3 regions of the Mesorhizobium sp. B1-1-7 genome follow, and region 2 is predicted to be linked to each of the others. Evidence: predicted binding sites of a transcription regulator. Region 2 holds the regulator's gene; each other region holds the start of a gene.
The links. The regulator LexA, encoded in region 2, represses DNA repair genes until DNA is damaged. The targets are predictions, from matches to a motif close to TGTTCNNNNTGTGTTCNG.
Positions count from the first base shown of each region.

Region 1: a site for LexA is predicted at 5,302-5,319, ahead of uvrA (excinuclease ABC subunit UvrA). Genes of this name have one in related genera too.
Region 3: a site for LexA is predicted at 5,582-5,599, ahead of FJ978_RS27075 (UvrD-helicase domain-containing protein). Genes of this name have one in related genera too.

Region 1 is NZ_VFWQ01000001.1:73,050-83,610, forward strand. It holds gene FJ978_RS00310 (GGDEF domain-containing protein) at 1-740, opposite strand, end outside; gene FJ978_RS00315 (DUF72 domain-containing protein) at 923-1,729, opposite strand; gene FJ978_RS00320 (GNAT family N-acetyltransferase) at 1,754-2,227, opposite strand; gene uvrA (excinuclease ABC subunit UvrA) at 2,230-5,151, opposite strand; gene FJ978_RS00330 (hypothetical protein) at 5,841-6,134, opposite strand; gene FJ978_RS00335 (ATP-dependent Clp protease proteolytic subunit) at 6,224-6,829, opposite strand; gene FJ978_RS00340 (SRPBCC domain-containing protein) at 6,853-7,329, opposite strand; gene FJ978_RS00345 (metalloregulator ArsR/SmtB family transcription factor) at 7,361-7,675, opposite strand; gene FJ978_RS00350 (single-stranded DNA-binding protein) at 7,902-8,423, shown strand; gene FJ978_RS00355 (OsmC family protein) at 8,586-9,011, shown strand; gene FJ978_RS00360 (MarC family protein) at 9,071-9,700, opposite strand; gene FJ978_RS00365 (hypothetical protein) at 9,817-10,359, opposite strand; gene FJ978_RS00370 (AraC family transcriptional regulator) at 10,446-10,561, shown strand, end outside.
Region 2 is NZ_VFWQ01000001.1:202,465-213,025, forward strand. It holds gene lpxA (acyl-ACP--UDP-N-acetylglucosamine O-acyltransferase) at 1-449, shown strand, start outside; gene lpxI (UDP-2,3-diacylglucosamine diphosphatase LpxI) at 436-1,338, shown strand; gene lpxB (lipid-A-disaccharide synthase) at 1,328-2,512, shown strand; gene gltA (citrate synthase) at 2,641-3,969, opposite strand; gene gltX (glutamate--tRNA ligase) at 4,155-5,579, opposite strand; gene FJ978_RS01025 (ComEC/Rec2 family competence protein) at 5,683-8,136, shown strand; gene lexA (transcriptional repressor LexA) at 8,130-8,882, opposite strand; gene FJ978_RS01035 (pyridoxal-phosphate dependent enzyme) at 9,418-10,233, opposite strand; gene FJ978_RS01040 (GntR family transcriptional regulator) at 10,230-10,561, opposite strand, start outside.
Region 3 is NZ_VFWQ01000019.1:15,154-25,714, forward strand. It holds gene FJ978_RS27060 (substrate-binding domain-containing protein) at 1-881, shown strand, start outside; gene FJ978_RS27065 (ATP-binding cassette domain-containing protein) at 969-1,766, shown strand; gene FJ978_RS27070 (ABC transporter permease) at 1,763-2,812, shown strand; gene FJ978_RS27075 (UvrD-helicase domain-containing protein) at 2,840-5,539, opposite strand; gene FJ978_RS27080 (glucose/quinate/shikimate family membrane-bound PQQ-dependent dehydrogenase) at 5,803-8,121, shown strand; gene FJ978_RS27085 (hypothetical protein) at 8,148-8,585, opposite strand; gene FJ978_RS32885 (hypothetical protein) at 8,590-8,751, opposite strand; gene FJ978_RS27090 (dienelactone hydrolase family protein) at 8,985-9,872, shown strand; gene FJ978_RS27095 (DMT family transporter) at 9,929-10,561, opposite strand, start outside.

The DNA of each region.
Region 1 (10,561 bases), 130 kb from region 2:
GTAAAAGCTCCGACCGGCGCATTGCCATGCATGTCGAACAGCGCGCGCCGGTTGAGCAGGCCGGTCAAGGGATCGGTCAATGCATCGCGGCGGTGATGCCTGGCCAGACGCCCCTGGTTGAGGGCAAGCGACAACGCGCCGATGCCGGTCATGCTGGCAATGACAACGATCAGGCTCAGCTCCTCGGCCCAGTTGCTCGGCGCATGCCCCAGGACCAGTCTTCCATCCCAGGCGAGAACCATGGCGCACAGCACAAAGGACGTGGCCGTGGCCGAATAGAGCGCGGTGATGCCGATCGTGAGGGCGGGGGCTTCATCGCGACCTCTCCAGTATTCGAACGCCGTCGCGAACAGAAGCAAGGCCGCGAACAGGTTCTCGAACATGAAGCCAAGGCCGTCATAACCCAGAGCCATGGGTGGCAGCGCCACGGCCAGCGATATGCAGCCCAACAAAGCTCGCGGCATCGGCGAACCGCCGGTCCTGAACTGGTAGGCGGCACCCAGCATGGTCGAAAAACCAATCAGCAGGAAGGCCAGCGCGGCGATGCCCAGCAGGCGGCCGGGCATGTCGATATAGGCGTCATAGACAAAGATGTCGCCGACAACGAACACCAGGCTGGTCGCCCATGTCAGCAGGAATCGCTCCGACCGGGCGGTCAGCCACATGCCGAACAATGTCAGGCCCAGGCAAGCAGCGGAAAAACCGACAGCCAGCAGAAGTGAAGTGTAGTCGAGCGACATGCCCCTCTTTCCCTGCCGACGGCGGTTCCAGCTCTGCGGCTTGGCGTCGTCGCATTCATGCGGCAAGGAAGTGTCGATAAGGTTACGATCATGGCGAAGATGCCACGAATAGGCGCTTTGCTACGCGTACAAAGCATAGATGGCGCGCTTTAAGCATGTAGCCGGATATCGACTGAAGCTCGTCAGCCGGCCACTCGCTTCATCAGCGCCATCGCCCCGAACGGCGCGCGCACCTTGCCCTCGGTGATGAAGTAGACGAACACGTCGCGCGGCTGGACCGGCGCATCGGTCTTGGGATCGGCACGCCGCAGGTCTTCCGGCTGCTTGCCCTGCGCCCAGGTCTTTGCCCGCGCCGCCCACTCGTCGAGGCCCTTTGCCGTGTAGCAATCGGGATTGTCATCCGAGCCGGTCTGCAGCCGCGCATAGACGAAATCCCCGGTGACGTCGGCGATATCAGGGTATTTGGCATGATCGGCATAGACGATCGCCGCCTTGTATTTGCGCGCCAGGGCCGCGAACTCCGGCACCACGAAACTGTCGTTGCGCACTTCGAGCGCGTGGCGCAGCGCAACGCCATCCTGCTTTTCCGGCAAGAGTTTCAGAAAGGCCTCGAAATCGTCCGGATCGAATTTCTTGGTCGGTGCGAACTGCCACAGGATCGGCCCGAGCTTCTCGCCGAGCGCGGCAACGCCGGAGCCGAGGAACCGCATCATCGATTCGCCGGCTTCGCCGAGCACGCGCCGGTTGGTGACGAAGCGGTTGCCCTTCAGCGAATAGACAAAACCGTCCGGCGCCTCGCCAGCCCATTTGACGAAGGTCGGCTCCTTGAAGCTGGAATAATAGGTGCCGTTGACCTCGATGCTCGGCACCTGGCGGCTGGCATATTGCAGCTGCTTGGCCTTCGGAAGCTTGTCCGGATAGAAGGACTTATCCCACGGCTCGAAGGTCCAGCCGCCCATGCCGGAGCGGATTGTTCCCGATTTGCTCATTTTCGTCCTCCCAGTTTTAGAAAATCAGGCCGTCGTCGTGGCCTCGGCGACCGGCTTTGCCATGTCGACGAGCACCCATCCTGGCCGGTACGGATTGGGCCGGCGACCCGTTTCGCGATAGCCGTAAGCGAGATAGAGCGCGATGTTCCGTCCCATTTTCGCATTGGTGTAGAGCCGTGTCTCCGGCAGGCCCCATAAGCGCGTCTGTCGATCCGCGTGATTGAGCAGCTTGATACCAAAACCCTTGCCCTGGAAGGCGGGCGACACCGCGACGGAGAAGATCATCGCGTGGTCCTCATGCCGCTCCAGTGTGAGCACTCCGGCCAGTTCGCCGCCACTCTCCAGCAGCCAGACCTCGCCGCGCCCGATGCGCGGCGCATAATCCTCCGTGACCGGGATCGGCGGTCCGCCGAACAGCGCGGTATAGGGCGCGTACGCCGCTTGCGTCAGCGAGACGATTGCGGCGAGATCCTCGGGGCGGGCCGCTCTGAGGTTCATGCTCACTCCGCCGCTTCGCGCTTGCCTCCGGGGCGCCGCTCAAGAAGTTCCTTGAGGAACTGGCCTGTATAGCTGCGCTTTTCGCGCACGATCGCTTCCGGCGTGCCTGACGCGACCAGTTCGCCGCCGCCGTCGCCGCCTTCGGGACCGAGGTCGAGCACCCAGTCGGCGGTCTTGATGACTTCGAGATTGTGCTCGATGACCACCACCGTGTTGCCCTGGTCGACCAGTTCGTGCAGCACTTCCAACAGTTTGGCGACATCGTGGAAGTGCAGGCCGGTGGTCGGCTCGTCAAGGATGTAGAGCGTCTTGCCGGTCGCCTTGCGCGACAATTCCTTGGCGAGTTTTATCCGCTGCGCCTCGCCGCCGGACAGTGTCGTCGCCTGCTGGCCGATATGGATATAGCCGAGGCCGACCTGCTTCAGCGTGTCGAGCTTGTCGCGGACGCCGGGCACGGCGGCGAAGAAATCGACGCCTTCCTCCACCGTCATGTCAAGTACGTCGGCGATCGACTTGCCCTTGAACAGCACGTCGAGCGTCTCGCGGTTGTAGCGCTTGCCGTGGCAGACGTCGCAGGTGACGTAGACGTCGGGCAGGAAGTGCATCTCGATCTTGATGACGCCGTCGCCCTGGCAGGCCTCGCAGCGGCCACCCTTGACGTTAAAGGAAAAACGCCCCGGCTGATAACCGCGCGCCTTGGCTTCCGGCAGGCCGGCGAACCAGTCGCGGATCGGCGTGAAGGCGCCGGTATAGGTGGCGGGGTTCGAACGCGGCGTACGGCCGATCGGCGACTGGTCGATGTCGATGACCTTGTCGAGGAATTCGAGGCCCTCGATGCGGTCATGCTCGGCCGGATGCTCACGCGAGCCCATGATGCGGCGCGAGGCCGCTTTGAACAGCGTCTCGATGAGGAAGGTCGACTTGCCGCCGCCCGACACGCCGGTGACGGCGGTGAAGGTGCCGAGCGGGATTTCGGCGGTGACGTTCTTCAGATTGTTGCCGCGCGCGCCGACGATTTTCAGGCGGCGATTTTTTTTCGCCTCACGCCGAACACCAGGGGTGGCGACTTCCAGCGCGCCCGACAGATATTGGCCGGTGATCGAATTGGGGTTGGCCATCACCTGCTGCGGCGTGCCCTGGGCGATGATCTCGCCGCCATGGATGCCGGCGGCCGGTCCCATGTCGACGACATAGTCGGCATGCAGGATGGCGTCCTCGTCATGCTCGACGACGATCACCGTGTTGCCGATATCGCGCAGGTGCTTCAGCGTGTCGAGCAGCCGCGTGTTGTCGCGCTGATGCAGGCCGATCGACGGCTCGTCCAGCACGTAGAGTACCCCGGTGAGGCCCGAGCCGATCTGCGAGGCCAGCCGGATGCGCTGGCTCTCGCCGCCCGACAGCGTGCCGGAATTGCGCGACAGCGTCAGGTAGTCGAGACCGACATCGTTGAGGAAGCGCAGCCGCTCGCGGATTTCCTTCAGCACCCGCACCGCGATCTCGTTCTGCTTGTCGTTGAGCTGCGCGGGCAGGTCGGTGAACCATTTGTCGGCATTGCGGATCGACTGCTCGGTGACCTCGCCGATGTGTTTGCCGCCGATCTTCACCGCCAGCGCTTCCGGCTTCAGCCGATAGCCCTTGCAGACCGGGCAAGGCGTCGCCGACATGAAGCGCTCGATCTCCTCGCGCATCCAGGCGGATTCGGTTTCCTTCCAGCGCCGTTCGAGATTGGGGATGACGCCTTCGAAGGTTTTAGTCGTCTTGTAAGAGCGCAACCCGTCATCGTACTGGAAGGTGATCTCGCGCTCGCCGGTGCCGCGCAGGATCGCGTCCTGGGCCTCCGTGGTCAGGTCCTTGAACTTGTCGCCGAGCTTGAAGTTGTAAGCCTTGCCAAGCGCTTCGAGCGTCTGCGAGTAGTAGGGCGAGGTCGATTTCGCCCACGGGCTGACGGCCCCGTCGCGCAGCGAGACGTTCTCGTCGGGCACGACGAGGTTGGGGTCGATGGCACGCTGGCTGCCGAGACCGTCGCAGGTCGGGCAGGCGCCGAACGGGTTGTTGAACGAGAACAGGCGCGGCTCGATCTCGGGAATGGTGAAACCGGACACCGGACAGGCGAATTTTTCCGAGAACAGGATGCGCTCATGCGTCTCGTTCTTCGACTTGTTGACCGAATCCTCGCCGGTCTGACTGGCGTCGAGCGGCTTGTCGGCGAACTCGGCCACCGCCAGCCCCTCGGCGAGCTTCAGCGCCGTCTCGATGGAGTCGGCAAGCCTCGTGGCAAGATCGCCGCGCACGACGATGCGATCGACGACGACGTCGATGTCATGCTTGTATTTCTTGTCCAGTGCTGGAACGTCGGCGATTTCATAGAAGACGCCGTCGACCTTGACGCGCTGAAAGCCCTTCTTCTGCAGTTCGAGCAGCTCCTTGCGGTATTCGCCCTTGCGGCCGCGCACGATGGGCGCCAGCAGGAACAGTCGCGTGCCTTCCTCGAGCGCCAGCACGCGGTCGACCATCTGGCTGACCGTCTGGCTCTCGATCGGCAGGCCGGTGGCCGGCGAATAGGGAACGCCGACACGCGCGAACAGCAGGCGCATGTAGTCGTAGATCTCGGTGACGGTGCCGACCGTCGAACGCGGGTTCTTCGATGTGGTCTTCTGCTCGATGGAGATGGCCGGCGACAGGCCGTCGATCTGGTCGACGTCAGGCTTCTGCATCATCTCGAGGAATTGGCGCGCATAGGCCGACAGGCTTTCGACATAGCGGCGCTGGCCTTCGGCATAGATGGTGTCGAAGGCAAGCGACGATTTGCCGGAGCCCGACAGGCCGGTCATGACGATCAGGCTGTCACGCGGCAGGTCGAGATCGACGTTCTTCAGATTGTGTTCGCGCGCCCCGCGAATGGAAAGGAATTTATGGTCGGCCATCGCCGGTCGCCGCCTCAGATCTGGAATTCATGGGATTGGCGGGCTTTTCCCGGCCATCCCCTATGTAGGTGTTTTTGCCGCCACGTCGAGAGACGCCACAACTCCCGACAGAAGTCGTTTAACCGTCTTTCGCGCGAACGGGCAAGCGGAAAGAACAAAGGCCGAACACGCTCCTGACAAAGTTGTGCAAAAACTGACCTGGACGTAACCTCCCGGCGATCACATTTTTCCGTAACCGGCTATAGGCGGTTGACGCAGCCGGCTCACGGGAGCAGTCTCAAGGCGTCAACGAAGCCGGCCGTCTTTCGATGGCCTCGCCGCCCCAAGGCGGCCTGCGAGACGCCGCAGGCATGTGCGATTTGCGCTTCGAGACGGATGTCGCAACGGACAAAGGAGCGGAGCATGACGCCACCTGATAGTCCCCAAGGGCTCCACATCTAGCTGGAGCCGCGGCAGGCGTAAGTGTGAGGGTCAGCTTCAACGCTGCCCCGACAAACCGTGGCCGGCCGTACCCCACAAAAATCAGAGACTACTAGTCGGATCGTCGGTTGAATGCCGCGAAGCATCCGAAATCAAACGCCGGCAGTACACTCCCGGCAAGATTGGATTTGAGATCCAGAAAAGCCCCGTCCGTTTGCCCTAGGGCACGGCGGGGCTGTTCTTTTGTGCGGGGGTGGCCGCGGTTATCCCTACCTTCGAGGTTTCATTCCGCCCGTGGCGACATCGACCGTGATGCTGCCGGAAATCCTGACATCGGTGTTGCCGATCTTGAACTGGCCGTTGCCGCTGCTGGGGAACGCATCGTCAGGCTCGGGCTGGGGGGCCGGCTTGGCAATGTGATAGCCACCGGTCACGCCGGGCAGGGCCTTCTGCGGCGGCGAGCCATCCTCTGCGAGGGCCGTGCCGGACACGAGGCCGGCAATGGCGAGCACGGCGGCGGCGATCACACGATGCGATGGTCTGGACGGATGCGTGTCGGTCATCCCCCGATTATAGGGAGGTGCCGCCATCGGAACCAGACCGGTCTCGTCAAATCTTCGGCAAGCCGAAGAAAATCCGATCTGCCTTCGCCTCACGCCGCCTTTTTGCGCGTGTCGAAGACGTGGTCGACAATGCCCCATGCCTGTGCCTCGCGGGCGGTCATGAAATGATCGCGGTCCAGCGTACGTTCGACCTCTTCGTAGCTGCGGCCGCAATGCTGCGCGTAAAGTTCGGCCATGTGGCGTTTGGTCTTCCCGATGCGCTCGGCATGGCGCTGGATATCGGACGCTTGGCCCTGGAAGCCGCCCAGCGGCTGATGCAGCAGGATGGTGGCGTTCGGCAGCGAGATACGACGCCCCGGCGTGCCTGCCATCAGCAGGAACGACCCCATTGACGCGGCAAACCCCATGCACACGGTCGATACCGGGCAACTGATGTATTGCATGGTGTCGTAGATCGCGAAGCCGCTGGTCACCACGCCGCCCGGCGAGTTGATGTAGAGCGAGATCTCCTTGTCGGGATTGTCTGATTCCAGTGACAAAAGCTGCGCACAGACCAGCGCCGAGATGTCGTCGTTGATCTCGCCATTGATGAAGATGATGCGCTCGCGCAGCAGGCGCGAGAAAATGTCGAAGGCGCGTTCGCCGCGGCTCGATTGCTCGATCACCATCGGCACCAGATTGGCAACACCGCTCATTTTTTCGTCTCCGATTTCTATGTTCACGCCGCGCGCAGCAGAAGGCGCGGCGTGTTCGCGGCGATGGGCTTCCCGGCCTCGTGCAACCCCAGCGAAAGCCGGCAGCCGGCACCAGCCATGGCGACGGCGGGCATGGCTTTGCGGGCAAAGCCGTCATGGACGATGCGCAGATGCGTGCCGCCGGAAACGGTGCGGGCAAGCGTGAAGGTGACGGTGCTGTCGAGCGGGTCCTGCCGTGTCGCATCGCCCGGCTGCTCCCGCCAGGAATAGCGCAACAGGCGTTCGGGCTCGGCGTCGAGGATTTCGCATTCGATCGGAGCCTCCGGTCCCGCGAAGGCAAAACGGCTGCCGGCCTGCGGCCTGATGTCGTTCGGCATCATCCAGGCGGCGAGCAATTCCGGCACCGTCAGCGCCCGCCACACCTTTTCGGGCGGCTCGGAAAGATCGTATTCGAACTCCAGCGCATCCTGGGCGACTTCGTTTTGGTTTTTGGCCTTCATCGATCCCAAATCCTTCACTGGTCCAAACCCTTCACTGATCCATATCCTTCAAAACCGTCTTCAACCTTTCGATACGCTCCGGCCAGAAGGTCCGGTAGCGCTCGATCCAGGAGAGCAGGGGGGCAAGCCCCTGCGGATCGGCGCGGTAGTAGGCATTGCGGCCGGCCCGCCGCTCGACCACGAGGCCGGCGCTGCGCAGCACCGCCAGATGCTGCGACACGGCCGGCTGTGACACCGTCAGGCCGCTGCGCAGTTCCGACACGCTCATCTCTGCCGTGGCGAGACGCTCGAAGACGGCGCGGCGCGTCGGGTCGGCCAGGGCGCGGAAAATCTCTGCTTCGATCATGGCGAAAGCATAAGTCGATACTTATTGATTTGGCAAGTGATGTTTTGAAACCCATATGCGGGGCTCGGGCATTGCTGCCATTCCTTGACAATCAGCGGCAGTGCATATAGGAACGAAAAGGGAACAAAAACCTTGTGGGAAAAGCCAGCCTTAGCAGGCGGCTGACATTCGCAGCCTGTAAGGTGCTGCGACAAAAATTTGTTTCGGATGAGCGCGGAGAAATATCATGGCGGGTAGCGTCAACAAGGTCATTCTGGTCGGCAATCTCGGTGCGGACCCTGAAATCCGCCGCCTGAACTCGGGCGAGCCGGTCGTCAACATCCGCATCGCCACATCGGAAAGCTGGCGCGACAAGAATTCGGGCGAGCGCAAGGAAAAGACCGAGTGGCACAACGTCGTCATCTTCAATGAGGGCATCGCCAAGGTCGCCGAGCAGTACCTGAAGAAGGGCATGAAGGTCTATGTCGAGGGCCAGCTGCAGACGCGCAAATGGCAGGACCAGACCGGCGCCGACAAATACACGACGGAAGTCGTGCTGCAGAAATTCCGTGGCGAGCTGCAGATGCTCGACGCGCGCGGCCAGGGCGAGGGTGGCCAGGTCGGCGGTTATTCCGGCGGCAACAGCCGTGGTTCCGATTTCGGCCAGTCCAGCCCGAACGAGAGCTTCAACCGTGGCGGCGGCAGCGCTCCCAGGGGCGGCGGTGGCGGCGGTTCGTCGCGCGAGCTGGACGACGAAATCCCGTTCTGATCAAGGCGGGCTCTGATCGAAACCGCGGACGCCAGTTTTGGCTCAGGCTCAATGTTGGCTCAAGCATTGTGCCCCGAGAGTCCCAATGGACTTTCGGGGTTTTGCATTGTCGAATTGAGCGCTGGCCGAGCGGTCAAGGAAACACGGTGAAGGACGAGTTCGATGAAAGGACGCGTGAAATGGGTGGAGGAACGCACATTCATCGGTGAGTCCGGCAGCGGTCATAAGGTCGTGCTGGGAACCGCGTCCGGCCCGGAAGGCAAGACGCCGGGGCCGAGCCCGATGGAACTGGTGCTGATCGGCACCGGCGGCTGTTCGGCCTATGATGTCGTCCATATCCTTGAAAAGGGCCGCGAGGCGGTCGAGGACTGCGTCGTCGAGCTCGATTCCGACCGGGCCGAGACCGACCCAAAGGTGTTCACGCGCATCCACATGCATTTCGTCGTCAAGGGCAGGGCGCTCTCGCCGGACAAGGTCAAGCGAGCGATCGACCTGTCGATCGAGAAATACTGCTCGGCCTCGGCAATGCTGGCCAAAACCGCCACGATCACGCATGATTTCGAAGTGATCGATACGACGGCGAGGTAGGCAGTAGGCAGTAGGCAGTAGGCAGTAGGCAGTAGGCAGTAGGCAGTAGGGATTACTGTTCAACTCGCCATCAGCGCCTTGATGCCGTCGGCGACGAACTGTACGGCCAATGCCGCCAGGATGACGCCTAGCAGGCGGGTCAGGATCGAACGCCCGGTCTGGCCGAGGATGCGGTCGATGCGCTCCGACAGCACGAACACCAGATAGGTGATGGCGAGGCAGACGAAGATGATGCCGACCAGCGCGGCTTGCGCCGCAAAGCCCTGAAACGAGCCGGAGAGCAGCACCGTCGCCGAAATGGCGCCGGGGCCGGCGATCAGCGGGATCGCCAGCGGGAAAGCGGCGATGTTGTGGATCATGTCCTTGGTGATGGCAACGTCGCCGATCTTCTCCTTGCGATCCTGCCGGCGCTCGAACACCATTTCAAAGGCGATGAAGAACAGCAGAAAACCGCCGGCGACACGGAAGGCTGGCAGCGTAATGCCGAACACCGACAGGATGGAGGCGCCGGCGACGGCGAACAGCGCCATCACCAGGAAGCCGATGATCGAGGCGCGGACCGAGACCTGCTGGCGCTCCTCGCGGTTCATGCCGCGTGTGACGGCGAGAAACAGCGGCGCCAGGCCGGGCGGGTCGATGGTCACCAGAATGGTGACGAAGGCGTTGAACAGGCTGTCGAAACTCGGCATCTCTGACCCTCCCGCCGGGCCGAGCCCGTGCCCTGCAATTGGTAGAGCAAAGCAGGGGCACTGAAAACAGGCTGTGGCGTGAAATGCCGGCAAGATAGAGGGGGCGTGAGGGACCGCTACCTTTCATTTCGAACTTTATTCGCGCGGCGGGCCAGGAATTCGACCTCGAGCCGCCATGTCGCGCCATCGTCGTGCGAACGCTCGCCAAGCCAGCGGAAGCTGTCCTCGGTGATGCGCGAAAAACTCCAGCGCACCGAGGAGCCAGTGCCATCGGCGCCGACCTGCACGATCGTGTCGCCCTCGGCACGGCCGAGCTGGCGGCTGAAATACTGGTTGCGCGGATCGCTCCAGAAGATGTGCCAGGCGTCCGCGGCGGGATCATAGACCCGCAGCGTCGTGCCATAGAACGTCCATTTGCCGAGCGAAGGCTGCGAACCGGTATTCCGTGCGGGCAGGATCCAGACGTCCTGGATGGCGCGGCCTTCCAGCACCCAGCCGAAATGCACCTCGCCGCGCCCGGTCAGCACCGTGCCGTCCTCGAGGTGGCGCGAGGCGTCGAATGTCCAGGCACCGACGAAGCGGCCGTAGAGATTGAGTTTTTCGGCTAACTCGCCGATCGGTCCGGGGCTGTGCAAAGCTTCGGCAAAGGGATCGAACATGGCCGTGGTCTCTTTTTGTCAGGAGACCGTGAGGACTAGCCGGTGACGGGGTTCTGGGCTTGGGAAAAATTGCTATATTTCGGCCCATGAGGGCCACAACGCATACGCTCGCATTTGGACCTGGCTGGCATGTGGCGGATGTGATCTGCACGGCCGGCGCCGGCGATCGGCCGTTCGAGGAGGCGCATCGGGATTTTTGTGT
Region 2 (10,561 bases):
GCAAGAACGCCACCTTCGCCAATGGTGCCACGCTTGGCGGACACTGCGAGATCGGCGACAACGTCTATATTGGCGGCCTCAGCGCCGTGCATCAATTCGTGCGTGTCGGCGACAACGCCTTTCTTGGCGGGTGCTCGGCTTTTGTCGGCGACGTCATTCCCTATGCCATTGCCGTCGGCAACCGCGCCAGCTTGCGCGGCTTGAACATCATCGGCCTCAAGCGTGCCGGCCTGCCGCGTTCCGAAATCTATCTGCTGCGTAGAGCTTACAGGACGATCTTCGATCGGTCCCGCACCGTCGGCGAGAACATCGAATTGGCCAAGGCCGAGTTCGCCGCTTCGCCGACCGCCATGAAGATCATCGATTTCATCACCAGTCGCGGCAAGCGGCACTATGCTGTGCCGTCGCTCAAGGGCGGCGATGGCGACGACACCGATGATGAAGACTGAGACGGCGGGAACTGCTCTCGATCTCCCGCCTGATGCCAGGGTCGGCATCATCGCCGGCGGCGGCAGCCTTCCGGTCGAAGTGGCGGCCGGCCTGGCAGAGGCCGGACATCCGCCCATCATCATCCTGGTCGATGGTCAGGCCGACCGTCAGTCCGACCTCACAATCTACGAGCATGAAAGCCTCGCGCTGGAAGACATCGGCTCGCTGGCTGCGTTGCTGAGGCGCCGGCGGATCACCCATCTGGTCCTTGCCGGCGAGATCAGGCGCAGGCCGCGGCTGGTCGACATGCGCCCGAGCCTTGGCTTGCTGGCGCTGATACCCTCGGTCGCCATGGCGCTTGCGCGCGGCGATGACGGGCTGTTGAAGATATTGACCCGCGGCCTGGAGGCGCGCGGCGTTAAAGTCGTCGGCGCGCATGAGGTCGTGCCCCGGCTTGTCGCGACCGAAGGGCCGCTGACCAAGGCAGTGCCGAGAAAGTCCGACTGGCGCGATATCGAGGCGGCACGCGCGGCGGCAAAGGCCATCGGCGCGCTCGACATTGGTCAGGCGGCTATTGCCATCGGTGGACGCGCTATTGCCTTGGAAGGCGTCGAGGGCACCCACGGACTGCTCGAGCGGACGCAGCAGCTGCGCGGCCATGGCAGGCTTGCGGGCAAGACCCGCGGTGTCCTGGTCAAATGCGCCAAGCCCGGCCAGGAGTTGCGTGCCGACCTGCCATCCATTGGCCCCCGTACGGTCGAGGCGGCACACGCCGCCGGGCTTGCCGGCATTGCCGTGGAAGCGGGCCATTCGCTGATCCTCGAAGGTCCCCACGTTCTCGCGCGCGCCAATGCGCTTGGCCTGTTCGTGTTCGGCCTGCCGGCCGCGGAGCCTGGCCATGGCAACTGAGAAGCCGCTGAAGATCGCCATCGTCGCCGGCGAAGAGTCCGGCGACTTGTTGGGCGCCGACATCGTGCAGGCGTTGAAACGCATGACCGGACGCGAGGTGCGGCTGGTCGGCATTGGCGGACGGCATCTGCAGGCGCTTGGGCTGGTGCCGTTGTTCGACGGCGCCGAGATCGCGCTGATGGGGCTCAGCGCCATTCTGCGTGACCTGCCGCGCCTGATGCGGCGGATCAGCCAGACGGCGGGCGCGGTCGCTGCTGAAACCCCCGATTGCCTGATCACCATCGACAGCCCTGATTTCTCGCTGCGCGTCGCCAAAAAGGTCCGCGCCGCCGATCCGTCGATCCCGATCGTCCATTATGTCTGCCCAAGTGTCTGGGCGTGGCGGCCGGGCAGGGCGCCGGCGATGAAGCCCTATGTCGACCACATATTGTGCATCCTGCCGTTCGAGGTGAAGGAGCTCAGCCGCCTCGGCGGCCCGCAGGGCACCTATGTCGGACATCGCCTTACGCATGATCCGGGCGTACTCAGCGCTGCAAGGGCGCAGACCCAGCCGCGCGACCTCTCGGGAGATCGCATCAAGACGCTGCTCGTCTTGCCCGGTTCGCGGCGCGGTGAGGTGAGCCGGCTGATCGAACCGTTCGGCGAGACGGTCTCGATCCTGCGGCAGCGCGGACATCAACTGCGTCTTCTGTTGCCGACAGTGCCGCATGTCGCCGACCTGGTCAGGGCCTCGGTGGCGCGCTGGGACCAGGAGCCGGAAATCATTCTCGATCCCGAGCGCAAATGGCAGGCCTTCGGCAAGGCCGATGCCGCGCTGATCGCGTCTGGAACGGTGTCGCTGGAACTGGCGTTGTCGGGCGTGCCGACGATCTCGTGTTACCGGCTCGATCCGGTGATGCGCATGGTCCAGGGCCTGGTCAGGGTGTGGAGTGCCGCCTTGCCCAATCTCATCGCCGACCAGGCGATCGTGCCGGAGCACTACAACCAGTATGTGCGGCCACGCTATCTGGCGCGGCAGCTGGAGGCCCTGTTTTCGGACACCGCCTACCGTAGCTGGCAAAAGGACGGCTTTGCTGAAGTTGTCAGGCGCATGGCCACGGACAGGCCTTCAGGCGAGATCGCCGCTGAGGTGGTGATGGGGTGCATAAAGAAGGCAGTAGGCAGTAGGCAGTAGGCAGTAGGCAGTAGGCAGTAGGCCTCTTATTCCCTACTGCCTATTCCCTATTCCCTATTCCCTATTCCCTATTCCCTATTCCCTATTCCCTATTCCCTATTCCCTCTATTCCCTATTCCCTCTATTCCCTACCTTTTCGCGATCGGCACGTAGTCACGCTCCGGCGCACCGGTATAGAGCTGGCGCGGGCGGCCGATCTTCTGGCGCGGATCTTCGATCATTTCCTTCCACTGCGCGATCCAGCCGACGGTGCGGGCAACCGCGAACAGCACGGTGAACATGGTGGTGGGGAAGCCCAGCGCCTTCAGCGTGATGCCGGAGTAGAAGTCGACGTTCGGGTAGAGCTTCTTCTCGATGAAGTAGGAATCGGTCAGCGCGATCTTTTCCAGCTCCATGGCGATGTCGAGCAGCGGATCGTCCTTGATGCCGAGTTCACCCAGAACCTCATGCGCCGTCTTCTGCATGATCTTGGCGCGCGGATCGTAGTTCTTGTAGACGCGGTGGCCAAAGCCCATCAACCGGAACGGGTCGTCCTTGTCCTTGGCGCGGGCGATGAATTCCGGGATGTGATCGACATGGCCGATCTCGCCCAGCATGTTGAGCGCCGCTTCGTTGGCGCCGCCATGGGCCGGGCCCCACAGGCAAGCGATGCCGGCGGCGATGCAGGCGAACGGGTTGGCGCCCGAAGAGCCGGCGAGGCGAACGGTCGAGGTCGAGGCGTTCTGCTCGTGGTCGGCATGCAGGATGAAGATGCGCTCCATGGCGCGTGCCAGCACCGGGTTGATCTTGTATTCCTCGCACGGCACGGCGAAGCACATGTGCAGGAAGTTGGCGGCGAAACCGAGATCGTTCTTCGGGTAAATGAAGGGCTGGCCGATGTGGTACTTGTAGGCCATGGCCGCGATCGTCGGCATCTTGGCGATCAGCCGCATGGAGGCAACCATGCGCTGGTATGGATCGGAGATGTCGGTGGAGTCGTGATAGAAGGCCGACAGCGCACCGACCACGCCGCACATCACCGCCATCGGGTGCGCGTCGCGGCGGAAGCCGGTGAAGAAGCGCGACATCTGCTCGTGCACCATGGTGTGGCGCGTCACGCGGTAATCGAAATCGTCCTTCTGCGCCTTGGTCGGCAGTTCGCCGTAGAGCAGGAGATAGCAGACTTCGAGGAAATCGCCGTGTTCGGCCAACTGGTCGATCGGATAGCCGCGGTGCAGGAGAATGCCGGCATCGCCATCGATGAAGGTGATCTCCGACTCGCAGCTCGCCGTCGAGGTGAAGCCGGGATCGTAGGTGAAGGCACCGGTGGTGCTGTAGAGCGAAGCGATGTCGATGACGTCGGGCCCGACGGAACCGCTTCGCACCTTGAACTCATGAGTCTTGCCGCCGAATTCCAGCTTTGCCGTGGCCTCTTGGGTCTTGCCGCCAAATTCCAGTTTTGTCGCAGCTTCGGTCATTGCAAACTCCTTCTCGTTTCCTCATGCCGGCAAAGGCAAATTTCTGCAGAGCGACACGTCGAAATCACCGCAATGCGCGTATTCGCCACCGCATTTCAGGAGGGTGCGTGCCAGATTGGGCCAGGGCCTAATGTTGCACTGCGAAACCCGCCTTTCAATGCCAATCTTCTTGGGCCAGTTTGCTCCTAATCGATTTGATCGGCTATGCGCGCCAGGCTCTCCTCGCGCCCCAGCACGGCAAGCACGTCGAACACGCCTGGCGAGGTGCTTTTGCCCGTCAGGGCGGCCCTCAGAGGCTGCGCCACGGCGCCAAGCTTGTGGCCACCGGCCAGTGCGTAGTCCCGGATCGCGGCCTCCGCGGCCGCGGCCGTCCAGTCGCCCGACAGCGCGTTCAAAGCTTCGTGAGCGCCGCGCAGGATCTTGCGGGCATCGTCGTTGAGCAGGAGTGCCGCCTTGTCGTCGATCGGCAGCGGCCGCGTGGCAAACAGGAAAGCGGCGCCGTCGACGAGCTCGACCAGCGTCTTGGCGCGCTCCTTCAGGCCGGGCAGCGCTGCCAGCAGCTGCGCCTTGTTGCGGTCGTCGAGGCGCGCGGCCATCGCCGGGCCACCCTCGAGATAGGGCAGGGTGGCGATGAAGATGTCCAAGAGTTCGGCATCGGCCATGCGGCGCATATGGGCGCCGTTGATCGCCTCCAGCTTGGCGAAATCGAAACGGGCCGCGCCCTTGTTGACGTCGCCTATGTCGAACCAGGACACCATGTCCTTGATCGACATGATCTCGTCGTCGCCGTGGCTCCAGCCCAGGCGCGCCAGGTAGTTGAGCAGTGCTTCCGGCAGGTAGCCCATGGCGCGGTAGGCCTCGACGCCAAGCGCGCCGTGCCGCTTCGACAGCTTGGCACCGTCGGCGCCATGGATCAGCGGGATGTGCGACATCGACGGCACATCCCAACCCATGGCGTTGTAGATCACGGTCTGGCGGGCGGCATTGGTCAGGTGATCGTCGCCACGGATGATGTGGGTGATGCCCATGTCGTGATCGTCGACGACGACGGCATGCATGTAGGTCGGGTTGCCGTCGGAGCGCAGGATGATGAAGTCGTCGAGATCCTTGTTGGGGAAGCGCACCTCGCCCTGCACGCGGTCGTGCACCACGGTCTCGCCCTCCGTCGGCGCCTTGACACGGATTGCGCCCTTGACGCCGGGCGGGGCTTCGGACGGATCACGATCGCGCCACTGGCCGTTGTAGCGCGGCGGCAGGCCCTTGGCGCGCGCTGCCTCGCGCATCGCCTCGAGTTCGGCGGGGGTCTCGTAGCTGTAATAAGCCTTGCCCAGGCGCACCAGCTCCTCGGCCACCTCGCGGTGTCGCGGCGCGCGCTCGAACTGCGAAACCGCGTCGCCATCCCAGCCCAGACCGAGCCAGGTGAGGCCGTCCAGGATCGCGGCCGTCGCCGCCTCGGTCGAACGCTCGCGATCGGTGTCCTCGATGCGCAGCAGCATCGTGCCGGCGGTATGCTTTGCATACAGCCAGTTGAACAGCGCCGTGCGCGCGCCGCCGATGTGCAGGTAGCCGGTGGGCGAGGGGGCAAAACGGGTGACGACCTTGTCGGACATTGAACTCTCGGGAAGCGTCTGAAGCGGGGTGTGGGGTGCGCGGACTTTCGCGCGTCGCGCGTTCATGTACCATAGGGCGTCAGGGGTGCAAGGGGCAGACCCGATGGCTGGACGAAGCCGGGGCTCGGATCAGGGCGAGGACGCAGTTGTTGGCGTCAGCGAGCGGTCCTTGTTTGCGATGCCGCTGCCGGCCGAGTTGCCGACGCAATCGCCTCTCGTGCCGGGTTCAGGCAAGCAGTCGCTACCGGATATCCCCGCCCCAGTTTCGTCGCCGGCCGGCAGGATCGTGCGTGTGCGTCGGCAACTCGGCCGGCTGTCATTGCCGCGCCTGCGCAACGGCATCACTGCGGCGGCGGAGCTGGAGCTTGACCGCGGCATTGGCTTCCTGCTGGTGCCGGTTTGCCTTGCAATCGGCGCGATCGGCTATTTTTCCCTGGCAGCCGAACCGGACTTCGCCAGGCCTGTCGCGGTGGTGGCCCTCATGGGCCTGCTGGCGATTGTCTCGCGCTCGTGGCCGAAAACCCATCTGTGCATGACGGCGGCATTGCTGTGCGCGCTTGGCTTGCTCGCCGCCAAGGTCGAGACGTGGCGCACCGGAACCCAGATGCTGGGCTCGGAAATCTCGACGCAACTGAGCGGCCGCGTGGTCTCGATCGAAGAGATGGAGACCGGCCGCATCCGGCTGACCATCGACGTGACATCGACCGCCCGGCCGAAACTGCGCTACGCGCCGGAAAGGGTTCGGCTTTCGGCACGCAAGATACCGCCGGAAATGACCGCCGGCTCCCTTGTCACGGGCTACGCCAAGCTGTTGCCGCCAACCGGTCCGGTGCGGCCGGAGAGCTACGATTTCTCCTTCGACAGCTATTTCGCCGGCATCGGCGGCAGCGGGTTCTTTCTCGGCAATCCAAAAGTCGTTGCGGCCGATGACGGTGGCATGCCGCTGTCGGCCCGCCTTTCCTCAGCGATAGAAAACGCCCGCGAAGCCATTGCCGACCATATCAGGGGCAGCGTCGGCGGCGCCGAAGGCGAGATCGCGGCGGCGTTGATCGTCGGCGTGCGCGCCGGCATCCCCGACGAAATCAACGAAGCGATGCGGCGCACCGGCATCTATCACATCATCTCCATTTCGGGACTGCACATGGCGCTGGTCGCCGGCACCATCATGGGTCTGCTGCGCGGCGCCTTCGCGTTGTTCCCCGACTTTTCCGCGCGCCGGCCGGTGAAGAAATACGCGGCCGCGGCCGCACTTTTGTCGATCGCCGCCTATCTCGTCATCTCCGGCGTCGTCGTCGCCGCCGAGCGCAGCTTCATCATGCTGGCGGTGATGCTGATTGCCGTCCTGTTCGATCGCGCGGCGCTGACCATGCGCAATCTTGCGATCTCGGCGATCGCCGTCATCCTGGTTTCGCCGCATGAGGTGGTCGGTCCGAGCTTCCAGATGTCGTTCGCTGCGACCGCGGCCCTGGTTGGCGCCTATGCGGGCTGGGCGGATCACCGTGCGGGAAAGACCAGACCGCCGCCGCCGAAGCGCTCCTTGCCCGGTTTCCTGACCCGAAAATTCCTGCTGGCGACAGGCGGATTGGCCATGACCTCCATCATCGCCGGCAGCGCCACGGCGCTGTTTGCCATCTGGCATTTCCAGCGGGTGTCGCCGCTCAGCCTGTTCGCCAATCTGGCCGTCATGCCGATCGTGTCGGTGGTGATGTTCCTGGCCGTTGCCAGCGCGCTGCTGATGCCGTTCGGACTGGATGCGCCATCCCTTTACCTGATGGGCAAGGGCCTGACCGCGATGATCGCCATTTCGGCGTGGATATCGGAACGCTCTCCGGTCGATGCTGTCGGGCTCATCTCACAGCAATCCGTGCTGCTGGTGACGATTGCCCTGGTCATCGCGACGATGGCGACGACGTGGCTGCGGCTTGCAGCGCTTCCATTCGCGCTCGCCGGCTTGCTGGCGGTGTCCGACACGCGCCCGCCGGATGTGCTGGTCTCGGAAGATGCGCGGCTGGTCGCGCTGCCGATCGGCGGCGGCGAACTCGCGGTCAGCCGGCCCCGGCCAAATGAATTCACGGTCGACAACTGGAAGCGCGCGCTGAGATCCGAAACCATCATCCTGCCGGAGATGTTCGACAAGGCGGATGGACAATTCGATATTGCCGATGCCGTCAATCTCCCGCCGGGAGCGCCGTTCTATTGCACTGACGGCGTCTGTCTCGCCAGGCACCCGTCCGGTGCGATCATAGCGCATGTCGAAGACCGCAAGGATACCTGGAAGGCCTGTGGCTTCGCCGACCTGATCATTGTCAATGACGCGACGGCCTATGATTCTTGCCACAATCCGCTGGTTCTCGTCGTCACCAAACGGCAGCTCGCCCGCAAGGGCAGTGCGGCCATCTTCTTCGACCGCCAATCGGCCACCGGTCCGCCAACCATCAGCTTCGCAGTAGATAGCCCGTATCGGCCCTGGCACGCGCAGCGAAAATTTTCGCGCGAGGCGAGGGGCCTGGAGCCCTATCGCAAACCTGACAAGCCAAGTGCCGTGCCGGCTCAGTAGCGCCTGATCAGCCCGACGAGCTTGCCCTGCACCTTGACCCTGTCCGGCCCGAAGATGCGCGTCTCATAGGCCGGATTGGCGGCTTCAAGCGCAATCGAAGCACCCTTGCGGCGAAACCGCTTCAGGGTCGCTTCCTCCTCGTCGACCAGCGCCACGACGATCTCGCCCGGGCTCGCCGTATCGGCGTTGCGGATAATGACCGTGTCGCCATCGAAGATGCCGGCCTCGATCATCGAGTCGCCCTTGACCTCGAGCGCATAGTGCTCGCCGCCCATGATCATGTCCGGCGGCACCGAGATGGTATGCGTCTGATGCTGGATGGCATCGATCGGCACACCGGCGGCGATGCGACCCATGACCGGGATGGACACCGCTGGAACCGCATCGTCGTCATTGCCGGCAGCGGCAAAGCGCGACGGTGCCGGCTTGATCTGGCGGCCGAGGCTGCCCTGACCGAGACCGCCTTGGCCGAGACTTCCCTGGATGACGCTTGGCGAGAATTTCTTTGCCGCGTTGAGGCCCGGCGCGATCGAATCCGGCAGCCGCAGCACTTCCAGCGCACGCGCCCGGTTGGGCAGCCGGCGAATGAAGCCGCGTTCCTCCAGCGCCGTGATCAGGCGATGGATCCCTGATTTGGAGGCGAGGTCGAGCGCCTCTTTCATCTCGTCGAAGGAGGGCGGAATACCGCTTTCCTTGAGCCGTTCATGAATGAACATCAAGAGTTCATGTTGCTTGCGTGTCAGCATGGCGGCCCCCAAGGCATCTGGACAAGGGTTTTGATCCAGAATGGTTCTGATCCAGAATCGAAAAACAAACCCAGAACAAACACTATCTGTTCCAGTTGTGTTCTGCAACCGTTTAAAGTTTAGTGAATTTGGTAAGAGAGCCGAAATCATTTGCGGCCCCGGACAGGCCGGAAATCGGGGTTTTTCGCCCGTTGCCGCCCGTCGCCCGCATTGAAATGTTTGGTTAATAGCCTGTGGCCTGTCTTGCGACATGGCTCGGCATCAGCCGACGGCAGAGCCCGGCGAGGCCGATTTCCGCGCTTGCGATCGGCTTGCCTGCCGTGAACGAAACGAAATCAAAACGCCAACAATCGCCGGTTCGGAAGCAGGTACGGGATCAGGCTGGCGGGATCGCACCGGCCAGCACCTGCGCATAGGATTCCGCATCGATATTGCCGCCGGAGATGACGCAGACGACGTTGCCGGTCGCCTGCTCGCTGCGGAGAGCCGCGGCCAGCGAGGCGGCGCCCGCGCCCTCGGCGACGACCTTGGCCTTCTAGAACAGGAGCCGCATGGCCTCCGTCACCTCTTGCAGGCTGACGGCGATGGCACCGTCGATGAGCTGGTTCGCCAACGGCCACAGTTCGGGGATCAGGGAGGGACCGCCAATGCTCTTGATGAAGGAGGGCCGTGTCTCGATCTCGACAATACGTCCGGCCGCCAGTGCGGCGGTCACCGGCGCTGCGTTCTCGTCCTCGACGGCAAAGACCCTCGCCTGCGGACGAAGGGCCTTGAGCGCACTTGCAACGCCGGTCGTCATGCCGCCGCCTCCATATGGCGTCAGCACGAAATCGACATCCGGCAGATCCTCGACAATCTCGAGGCCGATGGTGCCATTGCCAGCCAGCACCGCCTGATCGGTAACGGGATTGATGAGAAGTTCGCCAATGTCGGGCCGCTCGATCGCGGTGATGTAGCGCCACCAGGTCCCGTGGGAGACAAAGCGCACCTCGCCGCCAAGACGGCGGACACCGTCGATCTTGGTCTGCGGCGCGCCGGCATACATGTAGGCGGCCATCGGAACGCCAAGAGCCCTAGCCGCCCAGGCCATCCCATAGGCCATGTTGCCCGAACTGACGATCGCAACACCGAGCCTGAGCTCATCGGCGTCACGAGAAAGCAAGGCATTGAGCGCCGGCCTGAGCTTGAAGGCGCCGATCGGCGACAGGGTCTCGAGCTTGAGGAATATCCGCTGGTCGGCACGGCCAAGATCGAGGCGCAGCAGCGGGGTGCGCGGCAGCCAGGCGGCCAGCCGATCGCGGGCTTCGGCAATCTCGTCAAGCGTCGGACGATGCGGAGGTGCCGAGATCATCCGGCAACCGCTTTCAAGCTGCCGGCGCGCGCGACGTCCTTGTTCGCGTCGCCGTCCTCGCTGTGGACATAGACGTGCAGCGTATAACCGATGTGGGCCGTCATCAGCGCTTTTGCCCGCTCGACGTCGCGGTCCAGGGCGGCTTCCATGATCGCCGTGTGGTGCTCGATCGCCATCGCCTCGCGCAGCGCGTTCATGGCCTCTTCGTAGCCGTCCTTGAGGCCGGCCGCCGCCCGCAATGTCGGCGCCAGCCCAAGAAAGCGATGGTGCCGGCGCAGCTGGTCCGAGATCGTCGAGCGAAACCGCAACAGCCAGCTGGATGTCGCAG
Region 3 (10,561 bases), on a different contig from region 2:
TCCGCTTCTTCGTCGGCGGCGCCGAGGGCGACGCTTTCGGCACCATCGTCTACAATGGCGCCAAGCAGGCGGCGGCCGATCTCGGGCCGAAGGTCGATTACATCTTCTCGGGCTGGGACGTCGAAAAGATGGTGCAGCAATTGCGCGAGGCGGTCGCGGTCAAGCCCGGCGGCATCGCCATGATGGGCCATCCCGGTGACGCGGCGATCATGCCGCTGGCCGAACAGGCGCACAAGGATGGCATCAAGATGATGTACCAGAACGTACCGGTGCCGACGGTGACGGCGGCGTTCGGCGGCGGCTATGTCGGCGCCCAGCAGGAACAGCAGGGACGCGCGCTCGGCGCCGAGGCGTTCAAGCTGGCCGGGCTGAAAGCCGGCGACAAGGCGATCATGATCGGCCCGTTCGAGAATGAGAGTCGCGGCGCACGCGAGCGTGGGACAGTCGCCGCCCTGAAAGAGGCCGGCATCGATGTCGTTCAAATCAACTCCGCGACCGAGTGGGCAGCCGATCCGAATCTGGCGATCCCGGTGATCACCGCAGCACTCCTCAACAATCCCGGCGTCAAGGCGGTCGGCTATCCCGGCGGACAGATGCTCGGCAACGTGCCGACCTATATGCAGTCGGCGGGCAGGAAGCCCGGCGACATCTTCAATTTCGGCTTCGACACCAGCCCGCAGATCGTCGAGGCCTTCAAGGGCGGCTGGGTGCAACTGACGGCCGACCAGCAGCCGTTCATGCAGGGCTATCTGCCGATCCTCAGCCTCTGCCAGCAAGTGGTGCTGGGTCTGGCGCCGATGAATGTCGACACCGGCGCCGGCTTCGTCACGCCGCAGAACTACGAGATCGTCTCAGAGCTCGCCAAGCAGGCGTTGCGCTGACCTCCCAAGGCTGCCGGCCGGGTTTAGCCCGGCCGGCAGGACCGCTGGCGACGAGGCCGGCAAGCGACAATGAAAAGCGAGGATCCGATGGCCGAACGCATCATCGAACTGCGCGACATCAAGAAATCCTACGGCCAGGTCTATGCGCTGGGCGGGGTCGATCTCAGCGTCGACCGTGGCGAGGTGGTCGGCCTGATCGGCGACAATGGCGCCGGCAAATCGACGCTGATCAAGATCTTGTCGGGCGTCGTCAGGCCGACCAGCGGCGACATATTGGTGCGCGGCCAGCCGGTGAGCGGATGGAGTGCGGCGCGCTCGCGCGACGCCGGCATCGAGACGGTGTTTCAGGACCGGGCGCTGGCGGTGCAGCAGACCATCGTGCGCAACATCTTCATGGGCCGCGAACTCACCGGCTTCATGGGCTTTCTCAGGGTTAACAAGGAGATCGAGGAGGCGAGCCGGCTGATGCGCGACATCGGCTTCACCTCGAAGGTGTTCACGCCGCACTCGATCGTCGGCCAGCTTTCGGGCGGCGAACGCCAGGGCGTGGCGATCGCGCGCGCCATCTACAAGCAGGCGGAGCTGATCATCCTCGACGAGCCGACGACGGCACTGTCGCTGACCGAGACCGCCAAGGTCTTCCATTTCGTGCGCCAGGTGCGGGCGAGCGGACGATCGATCCTGTTCATCGGCCACAACATCCATCATGTCTTCGACATCGCCGACCGTTTCGTGGTGCTGGACCGCGGCAAGGTGGCGCTGACCACTGACCGCAGCGAGGTCAAGTCGGCCGAGGAGCTCATCAATTTCATGGAAGACGTGGCGCATCCGGGCGGGCTGCCCGGACTGCACGATGGTGGCGAAACGAAGCAGAGAGCGCGATGAGCAAGGCCATGGAACCCGATCTGCAAAGCCCTTTCAGCGGTTCAAGCGGCGATACAGTCGGCAAGGAATGGAGGCATCCGTCCGATCACTGGCTGCGCGGCTTCGTCATCGACAACCGTGCCTCGCTCGGCACGCTCGCCGTGTTCATCGTCATGATGGCGGTGTTCATGATCGCCAACCCGACCGTGTTCACCACCTGGTATCTCTACAGCTCCGTGCTCACCACGCTCCCCGTCGCGCTGTTCGTGGTGGTGCCGCTGGTCTTCGTCGTCACCTGCGGTGAGATCGACCTGTCGTTTCCGGCGACGATGGGTTTTGCCTCGTGGGTGTTCGCGCTGGTGGTGCAGGCCGGCTACGATCCGTTCCTTGGCATTGCGGCGGCACTTGTCACCGGCGTGCTGCTCGGCTTCCTCGTCGGGTCGCTGGTCGTCTATGGCGGGCTGTCGTCGCTGATCGCCACGCTCGGCATGAACTTCCTGCTGCGCGGCCTGATCCAGATCATCAACGAGGGCAGGTCGATGGCGCTGACCGGCCTTGCCGACACCTCGGCCTACAAGATCTTCTCCAGTCAGGTCTACGGCATCCCGGTGCAGATCTTCTGGGCCATCGCCTTCGTCGTGCTCTCGGCAATGCTCTACAACCGCCACCGCTTCGGCGCGCAGGTCAAGGTGGTCGGCGACAATCCCGACAGCGCCAAGCAGATGGGCATCGATGTCAAATGGGTGCGGGTGAAGGTGTTCGTCTTCGTCGGCATAGGTGCCGCGATCGCCGGAACGTTTTCGGTGATGATCAATTTCACCTGGTGGCCGACCGCCGGCGACGGCTACCTGCTGCCGGTGCTGGCCTCGGTATTCGTCGGCGGCACCCCGACCTGGGGCGGCATCGGCACCGTTGCAGGTGGAGCGATCGGCGCGGTGACCGTGTCGTTCATCCAGACCGGCGTCGTGGCGGCGGGCCTAAGCGGCTTCTACGTGCAGTTCTTCAACGGCCTGATCATCATCCTGTCGCTGCTCGGGCATAAGTGGAACCAGGCAAGATATCGGTGAGGGGCGCTGCCGCCGGTTGGGCGCGTCTCACACCGCCGCGACAAACCCGTCCAGCACGCGCTTTTGGCCGGCCTTGTCGAAGTCGATGGTCAGCTTGTTGCCTTCGATGGCCGCAATGTTGCCGTTGCCGAATTTCTGGTGGAAGACGCGGTCGCCGACGCTGAAGGCGGAGGGCGTGTCGGAGACGGATTTGGCGACCAGTTCGCCGTCGATGGTGCGGCCCTTGACCGAGGTGCGGCCGGCGCCGTAGCCACTGTCGGTCTCGCCATAGCCGATGCGCTCGACCTGATGGCCGGAGCGCGTGCCCCAGTTGCGGTCGGTCGCCTCGGTGCGATTGGCCTGCGCGCGCTGCCAGCCCGGCGTCGAATAGGTGTTTGAGAAGGCGCCGGATTTTTCGGTGTTGGCACCGACATTGTCGAAGCGCGAGGCGCCGTAGGGGTTCTGCCTTCCTGCTCCCTGGCCGCCGCCCCGGCCCGCCGCGAACGAGCCGCCGCCATAGGGATTGCCATAGCCGCCGTAGGAATTGCCGGCTTCGGCGATCTCGACATGGGAGTTCGGCAGTTCCTCGAGGAAGCGCGACGGGATGGTCGATTGCCACAGGCCGTGGATGAGGCGGTTAGAGACGAACCAGATATGCAGGTTCTTCTTGGCCCGCGTCAGCCCGACATAGGCCAGCCGCCGCTCTTCCTCCAGCCCTGAACGGCCGCCTTCGTCGAGCGCGCGCTGGTGCGGGAACAGGCCTTCCTCCCAGCCGGGCAGGAAGACGGTCTCGAATTCGAGGCCCTTGGCCGAATGCAGCGTCATGATCGAGACGGCGTCGAGCCCGGCATTCTGCTCGGCATCCATGACAAGCGCGACATGCTCGAGGAAGGAGCGCAGCGACTCGTACTCCTCCATCGAGCGGACCAATTCCTTGAGGTTCTCCAGCCGGCCGGGGGCTTCGGCCGAGCGGTCGTTCTTCCACATGTCGGTGTAGCCGCTCTCTTCGAGAATGGTCTCGGCGAGTTCGGTATGCGGCGTGGTTTCCAGCGCCTTCTGCCAGCGTTCGAAATTGGCGGCGACCTCGCGCAGCGCGGCGCGCGGTTTCGGCTTCAGTTCGTCGCTTTCGGCGAGGTTGGCGGCAGCCTCCAGCATCGGGATGCGCAGCGCGCGCGCCGTGTCGTGGATCTGGCGAATGGTGGCTTCACCCAGCCCGCGCTTGGGCACGTTGACGATGCGCTCGAAGGCGAGGTCGTCGCCGCCATTGGCGACGACGCGGAAGAAGGCCAGTGCGTCGCGGATTTCCATGCGCTCGTAGAAACGCGGACCGCCGATGACGCGGTAGTTGAGGCCGAGCGTGATGAAGCGGTCCTCGAAGGCACGCATCTGGAAAGACGCGCGGACAAGGATCGCCATGTCGTTGAGGTTGTGCTTCTGGCGCTGGTAGGCCTCGATCGTCTCGCCGATGGCGCGGGCTTCCTCCTCGGAATCCCAGGCGGCGTGGACGTTGACTTTGCCGTCCTCGGGATCGTTGCGATCGGTGAACAGCGTCTTGCCGAAGCGGCCCTCATTGTGGGCGATGAGATGGGAGGCCGCACCCAGGATGTGCGCGGTGGAGCGGTAGTTGCGCTCCAGCCTGATGATGGTGGCGCCGGGAAAATCCTTGTCGAAGCGCAGGATGTTGTCCACCTCGGCGCCGCGCCAGCCATAGATCGACTGGTCGTCATCGCCGACGCAGCAGATGTTTACGGTGGCCGGACGCGGATTTCCCTCCCCCTTGAGGGGAGGGTGGCCGGGCGAAGCCCGGTCGGGTGGGGTCCTCGCGGCAGTGCGCGACGCTGCAGCGGTGCCTTCTGCGGCGACCCCCTCCGCCCGCTTCGCGGGCACCTCCCCCTCGAGGGGGGAGGATTGCGGCCGCTGCGCCAAGAGCCGCAGCCACATGTACTGGGCGGTGTTGGTGTCCTGGTATTCGTCGACGAGGATGTATTTGAAGCGCCTGTGATAGTCCTTCAGCACGTCCGGATTGGCGCGGAAGATGCGGATCGGATGGCACAGAAGATCGCCGAAATCGCAGGCGTTCAGCGTCTGCAGGCGTTCTTGATAGGCCTTGTAGAGCTCACGGCCCTTGCCGTTGGCGAAGGCGCGCGCGTCGCCCTCGGCGATGTCGGCCGGACCTTGGCCCTTGTTCTTCCAGCCGTCGATCATCTGGGCGAACTGCTTGGCCGGCCAGCGCTTGTCGTCCAGGCCCTCGGCCTGGATCAGCTGCTTGATCAGCCGCACGACGTCGTCGGTGTCGAGGATGGTAAAGTCGGATCTCAGGCCGGCAAGCTCGGCGTGGCGGCGCAGCAGTTTCACGCCGATCGAGTGGAAGGTGCCGAGCCACGGCATGCCCTCGACATTGCCTTCGCCGATCAGGATGCCGATGCGCTGTTTCATCTCGCGCGCGGCCTTGTTGGTGAAGGTCACCGCGAGGATCTGCGGAGGGAAGGCTTTGCCGGTGGCGAGGATGTGGGCGATGCGGGTGGTCAGCACGCGGGTCTTGCCGGTGCCGGCGCCGGCCAGCACCAGAACCGGGCCTTCGGTGGTTTCCACCGCCAGCCGCTGTTCGGGATTCAAACCCTTGAGATAGTCGGGCGCGTTGTTGTGGCCGCTGCGGGCAGCCATGGCGCGCGCGGCAATGCCCGACGGGGCCGTGGGCCGCGCATTGGGTTCGTCGAAAAAGGGCATGTCTTCGGAAAAGCCGGACATCTTCCCCCCGAATGTAGTGATTCGGGAGGGAAAGACCAGAAGTGTCTACGTTTTGTTCCCGGTAAAGTGGCTTATCCGGCCGCCTAGCCAACGGACGATCGGCCTGCCCAGCGTTTGCAGCAGGGGAGATAGCCCCTATCACGCCGCATGGCTCAAGCTTGACAGGCGGGGCGGGCGGAGGAAAGTTGTGTTCCGGGCGTGAACGCAATGCCGGGTTGCCCATGGCCGCGCCACGCAGCGCGAACAGTCGAAGGAGTATCATCTTGGCTGTCACCATCACCTCCCTCGTTCTTTTTCTGCTTGGCCTGGCGCTTGGCGCCGGCGGCATCTGGTTGGCTTCGCTGGGCGGCAGTTGGTACTACATCATCGCCGGTCTCGCCTTCCTGATCGCCGCCTGGCTGCTCTACCGGCGCCGCTCCACGGCACTGTGGCTCTATGCGGCGATCGTGATCGGCACGCTGGCCTGGGCGGTCTGGGAAATCGGCTTCGACTGGTGGGAACTCGGCCCGCGCGGCGGCATCATCGTGCTGGTGGCGCTGTGGCTGCTGACGCCCTGGGCGAGGCGGGGGCTTGCCGGTCCCGACGGGCGCGCACCGCTGATCCTGGCGGTGCTGGCGTCGCTGGCGGTGGCCGGCTATTCGATGACCACGGACCCCAAGGACATCGCCGGCGCGCTCGACACCGATAAGGTGACCCCCAACGCCAATCTTGGCGGCGATGTGCCGGCCGGCGAGTGGCACTATTACGGCCGCACGCAATTCGGCCAGCGCTATTCCCCGCTCGACCAGATCACGCCGGACAATGTCGCCAACCTGAAGCCAGCCTGGACCTACCGGACCGGCGACGTAAAGGGGCCTGACGATGTTGGCGAGACCACCTATCAGGTCACGCCGCTGAAAGTCGGCGACACGCTCTACATCTGCACGCCGCACAATTTCGCCATCGCGGTCGATGCGGCGACCGGCAAGGAAAAATGGCGCTACGATCCCAAGATTAAGCTCGACAAGGATCGCCAGCACCAGACCTGCCGTGGCGTATCCTATTATGCCGATGCCGCCGGTTCCGCTGGCCAGCCTTGCGCGACCCGCGTATACCTGCCGACCTCCGACGCGCGGCTGATCGCGCTCGACGCCGCCAACGGGCAGGTCTGCCCCGCCTTCGCCGAGGGCGGCACGCTCAACCTTCTGACCGGGATGCCGTACCCGAAGTCGGGCTATTATTACTCGACTTCGGCGCCGCTGATCGCGGGCGGCAAGATCATCGTCGGCGGCGCGGTCAACGACAATTATTCGACGCAGGAGCCGTCCGGCGTCATCCGCGCCTATGATGCCGCCACCGGCAAACTGCTGTGGAACTGGGATTCCGGCAATCCGGACCAGACGACGCCGCTGGCGCCCGGCCAGACCTACACCGCCAACTCGCCCAACATGTGGTCGACGCCGAGCGCCGACGAGAAGCTCGGCCTGCTCTATGTGCCGCTCGGCAACCAGACGCCGGACCAACTCGGCATGGGCCGCAGCGACAATGTCGAGAAGTTCTCCTCCTCGATCACCGCGCTCGACCTCAACACCGGACAGTTGAAATGGGTGCGGCAGACCGTGCATCACGACCTGTGGGACATGGACGTGCCGGCGCAGCCGACCCTGATCGACATCACCAAGGCCGACGGCTCGATCGTGCCGGCGCTGGTCGGGCCGACCAAGCAGGGCGATCTCTATGTGCTCGACCGGCGCAGCGGCGAGCCGGTGATCGCGGTCAAGGAAGTGCCGGCGCCAGGCGGCGCCATCGAAGGCGACCACACATCGCCGACCCAGCCGGCGTCGGACCTCTCCTTCAACCCGAAGCCGCTGACCGATGCCGACATGTGGGGCATCACCATGTTCGACCAGCTGGCGTGCCGGATCGCTTTCCACAAATTGCGCTATGAAGGCCGCTACACGCCGCCCTCGCTGCAGGGATCGCTGGTCTATCCCGGCAATTTCGGCACCTTCAACTGGGGTGGCGTCGCGGTCGATCCGGTGCGGCAGGTGATGTTCGGCATGCCGACCTATCTCGCCTTCACGTCGAGACTTGTTCCGCGCGCGGACGTGCCGGCGCCGGGCGACGACACCAAGGGCAGCGAGCAGGGGCTGAACCGCAATGACGGCGCTTCCTATGCGGTGGTGATGGGACCGTTCCTGTCGCCGCTCGGCATTCCCTGCCAGGCGCCGCCCTGGGGCTATGTCGCCGGCGTCGATCTCAGGACCGGCGCGATCGCCTACAAGCACCGCAACGGCACCGTCTACGACATGACGCCGTTGCCGCTGCCGCTGAAGGTCGGGGTGCCTGGCATTGGCGGGCCGATGATCACCGCCGGCGGCGTCGCCTTCCTGGGTGCCGCGGTGGACGATTATCTGCGCGCCTATGATTTGACATCGGGCAAGCAGCTCTGGCAGGCACGGCTGCCGGCGGGCGGCCAATCGACGCCGATGACCTATACGGTGGCGGACGGGCGCCAGTTCGTGGTCATCGTCGCCGGCGGCCACGGCTCGGTCGGCACCAAGCCCGGGGATTACGTGATGGCCTACGCGCTGCCGAAGTAGAGGCGGGCTGCACCAAATCGTTGGTGCTAGCCGAGCCCCAAATGGCCCTTCAGGCTGGGCACCGAGCCGAGCACCTGATTGGTCAAATCGGGGCCAGCGGCGGCTTCGGCCTGCTGGACCAGCGTTTCGCCGGCCTTCTGGATTTGCGCCATGTCGAGGCCGGATGCCTTGAGCGCGGCGAGGCCGTTGACCAGCGCGCCGGCCTTTTCGCCGAGGACGCCGCCAAGCGCGCCCTGCAGCGACGACAGGAAGCCGCCACCGCCGCCGGCAGGCGCGGCGGCCATGACGTCATATTTCTGCGCCAGTGCATCGGCGCCCGGGATCTTGGCGAAGAATGACGAGGCGCTGGTGCCTTCCGCCTCATGCTCGAGCACCGAGAAAATGGTGCCGACGACTTTTTCCGTCGTTGCCTGGTCGAGACCCGCCTTCTGCGAAACGGTGTTCACGATGTCCTGTACGTCCATGACTTCACCTCAACCTTGGGTTTTTCGTGTTTGCCGGATAGCGCTGGCTGCGAACCTTGACCATGGACTTCTTGACCATCGACTTGTGGCTCGCCACGACAATTGTCGCGCGCATCGCCAGTATGGCGGCGGCGGCAATCATGAAGGCGGTTGCAAGGGTCGGCATGATCATCGTTTCCTCCAGGCCGCGCCATCGGGCGGCCGATCAGCCAGTTTCCCCTACTATTGTGGCAGCGCCACCAAGATTGTCGATGATGACAAAAACGTGATGAGAGATGAGATCCGTCGTCTGGGCGCCGATCGCTGGGCGGACCGATGTCACTGTCCCGTGACTGGACGATGAGAGGCTGGCCCCTATCTTGCGGACGGCAGGGACAGTCCAGCCCGGAGGAGTGCGCCATGACCGACGTCACCACCACACCCGTGATCACCCAGGCGATGATCGACGCCTATGACGAATACACGCATCTGACGCTCGACCGCCGCCGCTTCATGGAACAACTGAGCAGGCTTGCCGGGTCGGGTGCGGCGGCGGCCGCGATCGCGCCGCTTTTGGCCGCGAACTCCGCCCAGGCGGCGATCGTTGCCGAAAATGATGCCCGCGTGAAAGGCGAGGACATCACCTATCCCGGCAGCGGCGGCGAGATGAAGGGCTATCTGGTCAGACCGGCAAACCAGACAGGCAAGGTCGGCACCGTCATCGTCATCCATGAAAACAGGGGGCTCAACCCGCATATCCGCGACGTTGCCCGGCGCGTGGCGCTGGAAGGGTTCGTGGCGCTGGCGCCCGATTTCCTGTCGCCGCTCGGCGGCACGCCCGCCGACGAGGACAAGGCGCGCGACATGTTCACCACGCTCGACCCGGCACAGACCGTCGCCAACGGCGTTGCCACCGTCGCCTTCCTCAAGGCCGACAAGGACGGCAACGGCAAGGTCGGCGCCATCGGCTTCTGCTGGGGCGGCGGCACCGCCAACATGCTGGCCGTCAATGCCCCCGACCTTGCCGCCAGCGTCGCCTATTACGGCATGCAGCCGAAGGCCGCGGACGTGTCGAAGATCAAGGCGGCATTGCTGCTGCACTATGCCGGGCTCGACGATCGCACCAATGCCGGCATCGACGCTTTCAAGAAGGAACTCGATGCCGCGCATGTCGAATACACTGTTTATGTCTATGAAGGCGCCAACCATGCCTTCAACAACGACACTTCGGCGGCGCGCTACGACAAGAAGGCTGCCGATCTCGCCTGGGGCCGGACGATCGCCTTTCTGAAGGAGAAACTGGCCTGAAGCAAAAACTGGCCTGAAGCAAAAACTGGCCTCAAGCAAAAACTGGCATTGGGCGTCTAATCCGTCCTCGCCGGCTTGTGGAAGGCGACGCCGGCGACCACCAGCGCGATGCCAACACAATCGCTGAAGCCGGGTATCTGGCGCAGCACGATGACGCCGATCAGCGTTGCCGTGACCGGGAGCAGCGACAGCATCAGCGCAAAGCTCGAACGCGGCAGCTGCGACATGGCGAGCTGATCGCAGATGTAGGGAATGACCGAGGAACAGATGCCGACGCCGATGGCGGCGATGAGCAGCAGCGGCGAGAAGAAGGCGGGCAGCGCGTCGGTAAAGCCGATCGGAAGCACGACCAAGAAGGCGACTGCCATGGCTGCTCCCAGGCCCGCTATGCCGTCACCGGCGCCGGCGCGGGCGACGCGGTGGCCGAGCACGATGTAGCCGACAAAGAGCGCGCCATTGAGGAAGGCCCAGAACAGCCCGAGCGGATCGCTGGACCACTTCACGTCGATCAGCAGCAAGGTGCCGGTAACGGCTGTCGTCAGGGCGGCCAGGTTGCGGACGCTCCTGAGGCCGACCAGCGCGACGCCGATGGTGCCGACGAATTCGATCGCCGCCACCAGCGAGATCGGCAACCGGTCGAGCGCCAGGTAGAACGCGCAGTTCATCACCGCCAGGCAAGCGCCGAAGGC